Regions from separate parts of the Cupriavidus sp. SZY C1 genome, predicted to be linked through region 2. Evidence: predicted binding sites of a transcription regulator. Region 2 holds the regulator's gene; the other holds the start of a gene.
The links. Region 2 encodes sigma-54, which starts transcription at its own class of promoters, with help from an activator protein. Its sites were predicted from a motif close to TGGCANGNAANCTGCTTT; they were not measured.
Positions count from the first base shown of each region.

Region 1: QTN24_RS10115 (GTP cyclohydrolase II) is a predicted target of sigma-54. The motif match lies at 1,539-1,556, and genes of this name have one in related genera.

Region 1 covers NZ_JAUANU010000005.1:66,145-69,308, reverse strand. The annotation lists gene QTN24_RS10125 (amino acid ABC transporter substrate-binding protein) at 1-1, opposite strand, end outside; gene QTN24_RS10120 (acyltransferase family protein) at 244-1,347, shown strand; gene QTN24_RS10115 (GTP cyclohydrolase II) at 1,624-2,862, shown strand; gene QTN24_RS10110 (URC4/urg3 family protein) at 2,859-3,164, shown strand, end outside.
Region 2 covers NZ_JAUANU010000007.1:97,093-100,256, reverse strand. The annotation lists gene lptA (lipopolysaccharide transport periplasmic protein LptA) at 1-139, shown strand, start outside; gene lptB (LPS export ABC transporter ATP-binding protein) at 161-961, shown strand; gene QTN24_RS13120 (RNA polymerase factor sigma-54) at 1,106-2,587, shown strand; gene hpf (ribosome hibernation-promoting factor, HPF/YfiA family) at 2,638-2,991, shown strand.

The DNA of each region.
Region 1 (3,164 bases), on a different contig from region 2:
TGGTCGGGGTCAGGCAGGGAAAGCCGCAAGGGTATACCCGCACCCGGCCCGCGCGAAGAATTTGTTTCTTATTAGCTAATGCACGGAAACGGGGCGCCACGGCCCGCGTGCAGTGGCGGATACGGCATCCGGCCGCTCGCCTTACATCCCGTTACCCTCGACCCCCGCGCCGCCGGATTTCCGGCTGCACCGTTCCGGTACAATGCCGCCACTTTGTATCTTCCGCATAACAAAATAACGAAAATGAGCCCCCGTCCTTCCCGTCTGGCCTGTGTGGACGCACTGAAGGCGGTCAGCTCGCAGCTGATCGTGTGGCATCACCTGGCGTTCTACGGGCCGATGTCGGACGCCGCGCAGCCTCTGGCGCCGGGCCTGATCGGCTGGCTGGCCGACTACGCCCGCATCGCCGTGCAGGTCTTCCTGGTCATCAGCGGCTTCCTGGCCGCGCGCAGCCTGGCCCCCGACGGCTACCTGACCGTGGCCAATCCCGTCCTGACCGTCTGGCGGCGCTACCAGAAGCTGGTGGTGCCGTTCTCGGCCGCCATCCTCGTGGCGATTGCCGGCGCCGCCATCGCGCGCACGTGGATGCAGCACGATTCCATTCCCGCCGCGCCGCATCTGGCGCAGTTCGTCGCCCATGTGCTGCTGCTGCACAACATCCTGGACGTGGACGCGCTGTCGGCCGGCGTCTGGTATATCGCCATCGACCTGCAGCTGTTTGCGCTGATGGTGGCGGTGCTCTGGCTGTCGCGCGCCGTGGCCCGCCAGGCGCTGCCGCTGGCGGTGCCCCTGGTGGCCGTGCTGGCCGGCGCGTCGCTGTTCTGGTTCAACCGCGACGCGGCCTGGGACATCTGGGCCGTCTACTTCTTCGGCGCCTACGGGCTGGGCGCGCTGGCGTTCTGGGCGTCGCATCCTGACCGCTCGCGCTGGGCGCTGGTGGCGCTGGCCGCGATTGGCCTGGCGGCGCTGGCCGTCGATTTCCGCACGCGGATCGCGGTGGCGCTGGCGGCGGCGGTGCTGCTGGCGGTGTCGCGCCGGGGCGGCTGGCTCGAACACTGGCCGGGCGGCCGCCTGACGGCGTACTTCGGCAAGATCTCTTACTCGGTGTTCCTGGTTCACTTTCCGGTCTGCCTGGTCGTCAACGCCGTGGTCACGCACGTGGCGCCGGGCCGGCCGATGCTGAACGCAGCCGGCATGGTGTTCGCCTGGGTGGCCAGCAACGCCGCCGGCGCGGTCTTCCATCGCTATGTGGAGGCCGGCAACCCGGTGCGCGCCGTGGTGGGCTGGCTGACGGCCGGGCTGCCGAACCGCGCGCGCGGGCGGCTGGGGCAGCGGGCCGGCGGCTGACCCGGCCCCCTTAAGCGCCAGAAACGGCACGCATCCTTACCGGATCGTGCCGCTTTTTTATGGCGGGCCGGCCGGTGGATGCTGGTGCACGTGCACCGCGAAGTACCCGCGCGGCCCCGCATGTCCGTCCCCCGCCGCACCCGGCCGGTGCGTACGGGTCCTCACCAACCGTAACAACCCCACTTGGGCGTTGGCATGGACGTTGCCTAGTATGAACATGTAAACCTGACCATCTGGTCAGGATTCGTGTTCCGGTGCAGCACCGGGGAGGCGACCATGTCCGATCACATCGTCCTGACTTCGCACGCGCGGCGCGACAAGCCGGCGGAGCCCATCCAGTGGGGCGCGCCCACCGCCGCGGAGCGGGGCCCCGTGATCGCCAGCCTGACCGACCCCGCGCAGCGCAACGTCATCGGCACGCATGCGGGCGCCTATGCGATCTACCGCGCGCTGGCGGTGGCGTCGGGCAGCCTGCAGCGCGCGCACCGGCCGGACCTGACCGACACCGCGCCGGCCGAGGCCATCGGCCCGCACGCACAATGGGGCGACCCGGACAAGATCGTCTCGCTCGACCCCTGGGGCCACCTGGTCTCCACGGTCTTCGCGGACCGCATCGCGGCCGGCTTCGACATCCGCCCGACCATCGCCATCACGCGCGCCCACATCAACATGCCCGAGCTGGGCGCCGCCATCGCGGCCGGCCGGCTCAAGCCCGATGGCGACATCCTCTATCCGAACGGCGACGTGCGCGTGACCAAGGCCGCCATCGACCCGGTCTGGTACCTGCCCGGCATCGCGCGGCGCTTCAACATCAAGGAAAGCATCCTGCGCCGCAGCCTGTTCGAGCAAACCGGCGGCATGTTTCCGGAACTGGTGACGCGGCCGGACCTGAAGGTCTTCCTGCCGCCCATCGGCGGCATGACGCTCTACTTCTTCGGCGACATCAGCCAGCTCGGCAAGCCCGAGACGCGCGTGGCCTGCCGCGTGCACGACGAATGCAACGGCTCCGACGTGTTCGGCTCCGACATCTGCACCTGCCGGCCCTACCTGGCGCACGGCATCGAGGTGTGCATCGAGATGGCCCAGCAGGGCGGCGTGGGGCTCGTGGTCTATAACCGCAAGGAGGGCCGGGCTTTGGGCGAGGTCACCAAGTTCCTGGTCTATAACGCTCGCAAGCGGCAGGTGGGCGGGGATCGCGCGGAGACGTACTTCGCGCGCACCGAATGCGTGGCCGGCGTGCAGGACATGCGGTTCCAGGAACTGATGCCCGACGTCTTCCACTGGCTCGGGATCCGGCGCATCGACCGCTGGGCCTCGATGAGCAACATGAAGCATGGCGCGCTGACCGCGCAGGGCATCGAGGTGGTGGAGCAGGTGGCCATCCCCGATGCGCTGATCCCGGCCGATGCGCGCGTGGAAATCGATGCGAAGGTGGCGGCGGGTTACTTCACCAGCTACACGCCGCCGGATGCCAACGAACTCGCCCTGGCAAAGGGCAGGGGGTTGAACGAATGAACGAACATCCCGCAGGAGGTACGACCGGACACGACCCCGGCACGGGCAGCGGCTGGCACAGCCCGGTGCCGGCCGACCACCCCGCCGCGGCGCTGCTGAGCGGCCAGGCGGTGCGCACGCATTGCGCGGCCGTGACCGAATTCGTCGCATCCGGCGAGTCCGAACGCTTTACCTGGCATCCGGACCGGGTGCATGCCATCGCCGACTACGTGGCCGCCACGATCCGGCGCCGCTACCCGGACCTGAAGGTGCCGTACCACAGCCGCTGGCGCCATTTCGAGAGCGGCGGGCCGGGCCAGGAA
Region 2 (3,164 bases):
CGGCGACAACAACACGACCGCCGGCAACCCGTCAGGCCGCGTGCGCGCGGTGCTGTCGCCGCGCACCGATGCCAGCGCGCCCGCCGCGGCCGGCCCGCAGCTCGACCTGCGGCCGTCGGCCACGCCCGCCAAGCCCTAACGATTGACCAGCCAGTCCCTGATGAACGATACCGCCACGCTCGCCGCCGCCGCCCCGTCCTCCGCATCGGCCGTCCGCACCGACAGCAGCACGCTGGTCGTGCGCCACCTGAAGAAGCGCTACGGCACGCGCACCGTGGTCAAGGACGTGTCGCTCGACGTGAAGAGCGGCGAGGTGGTGGGCCTGCTCGGCCCCAACGGCGCGGGCAAGACCACGTCGTTCTACATGATCGTGGGGCTGGTGGCGCTGGACGAAGGCGACATCGTGCTGGACGACGTGCACATCAGCGGCCTGGCGATCCACGAGCGCGCCCGCATGGGGCTGTCGTACCTGCCGCAGGAAGCGTCGGTGTTCCGCAAGCTCAACGTCGAGGAAAACATCCGCGCGGTGCTGGAACTGCAGGTCGACAACGGCAAGCCGCTGTCCAAGGCCGAAATCGAGCGCCGGCTCGATTCGCTGCTCGACGACCTGCAGATTGCCCACCTGCGCAACAACCCGGCGCTGTCGCTGTCCGGCGGCGAGCGGCGGCGCGTGGAAATCGCCCGGGCGCTGGCGTCGTCGCCGCGCTTCATCCTGCTGGACGAGCCGTTCGCCGGTGTGGACCCGATTGCCGTGGGCGAGATCCAGCGCATCGTCAGCTTCCTGAAGGCGCGCAACATCGGCGTGCTGATCACCGACCACAACGTGCGCGAGACGCTGGGCATCTGCGACCACGCGTACATCATCAGCGAAGGCACCGTGCTGGCGGCCGGCCAGCCCGAGGAAATCATCGCCAACGAGTCGGTCCGGCGCGTCTACCTGGGCGAGAATTTCCGCATGTAAAGCGCGGCCCCGCGCCGCCCGCAGGTCATTTTTACCGCACCTGCACACGGCTTTTCCAAAGCCGTTTCCGATCAGCGAAGCCGAAACGATAGGTTCTAGCAAATTCCGTTCCAACAACGGAAAGATGCGCATAGAATAGGTCGCATGAAACCTTCGCTTCAGCTCCGACTCTCCCAGCATCTGGCCCTGACGCCGCAACTGCAGCAATCGATTCGGTTGCTGCAGCTTTCCACGCTCGAACTCCAGCAGGAGGTGGAACAGGCCCTCACGGAAAACCCGCTGCTCGAACGCGAGAACGACTGGATCGAAAGCCCGCTGCGGGTGGCCGCGGACGGGTCCGTCAACCTGCAGAGCGCCCCGGCGCCGGCTCCCGCCGAGCCCCAGGCCAACGGCGACGACCGCACCGATCGCGCCGCTGGCAGCGAGGACGAGGGTTTTGGCGATTCGGGCAGCGAGGACTACGGCAACGACTGGAGCCTGGACGACTTCGCGCGCCGCCCGCAGGGCGACGAGGACGAGAAGACGCCGATGCAGTTGCGCGACGCGGATCCCACGCTGCGCGAATACCTGATGGAGCAATTGACGCCCCTCAAGATCTCGGCGCGCGACAAGGGCCTGGCCATCTTCCTGATCGAATCGCTGGACGACGACGGCTACCTGAGTGCGTCACTCGAGGAAATCTGCAGCGAACTTCCTGAAGAACTCGAGTTCGAACACGATGAAGTGCACGCGATGCTGACGCTGCTGCAGAGCTTCGACCCGCCTGGCGTGGGCGCCCGCAATGCCGCGGAATGCCTGAGCCTGCAACTGAAGCGGCTGCAGCACCCGCAGCGCGAGCTGGCCCTGACCATCGTCAACCAGCACCTGGAACTGCTGGCCGTGCGCGACTACACGCGGCTTAAGAAAGCGCTCCAGGTGGACGAAATAGCTTTGAAGGCCGCGCACGAGCTGATCCGTTCGCTGGCGCCGTACCCGGGACATGCGTACAGTCGTCCTGAAGCGGATTTCGTGGTGCCGGACGTGTTCGTGCGCAAGAGCGGCAGCGGCTGGATCGCCCAGTTGAACCCCGACGTGATGCCGCGGCTGCGGATCAACGACATGTACGCGCAGATCCTGCGCGGCGCGAAGGGCGAGGCCGGGGCGGCCGGGCTGCAGCAGAAGCTGCAGGAAGCGCGGTGGCTCATCAAGAACATCCAGCAGCGATTCGACACGATCCTGCGGGTGGCGCAGGCAATTGTGGAGCGTCAGAAGAACTTTTTTTCGCACGGCGAAATAGCGATGCGACCCTTGGTTTTGCGGGAAATAGCCGATACACTCGGTTTACATGAGTCGACCATTTCCCGGGTGACGACGAACAAATACATGGCCACGCCGATGGGTACTTTCGAGTTGAAGTACTTCTTTGGCAGCCACGTCTCCACCGAGACGGGCGGCGCGGCCTCATCCACGGCGATCCGCGCGCTGATCAAGCAACTGATAGGAGCCGAAGACCCCAGGAATCCTCTTTCCGACAGCCGCATCGCCGAATTGCTGGGCGAACAGGGCTTTGTGGTCGCACGCCGCACGGTGGCCAAATACCGCGAAGCGCTGAAGATCCCCGCAGTGAATCTCCGCAAGTCTTTGTAGCCGAGCCGCAACCGCCTGCCTGGTGCGGCTCTTTCAGAAGGAGAAGCGCTATGAACTTCAAGATCAGTGGACACCACCTCGACATCACGCCGCCGCTGCGTGAGTATGTGGAAACGAAACTGGAGCGAATTGTCAGGCATTTCGATCAGGTCATTGGCGTGAGCGTGCTGCTATCGGTCGACAACCACAAGGAAAAGGACAGGCGTCAGTACGCGGAAATCAATCTGCATCTCAAGGGCAAGGACATCTTCGTCGAAGCGCACCATGAAGACCTGTACGCCGCGATCGACTGTCTGGTCGACAAGCTCGACCGTCAGGTGATCCGCTACAAGGACCGGGTGCAGGGACATGACCGCGAGGCGGTCAAGTACCAGATGGCCGCCGCCCAGCTGCAGCAACAATAGGCTGGCAAACCCGACTGCCCCTTGAGGCGGACGCGAGCGTCCCCGAGAGGACTGATAGGAAGAGAGCAAAGCCGCGCATCTGCGCGGCTTTTTTGATGTCCCGGCCGCGCGTGCCGCGTTACCTTGGCGCCACGTCCGGCGCGCCCCGGCAGCCGGGGTGTTCGCATCCGGCG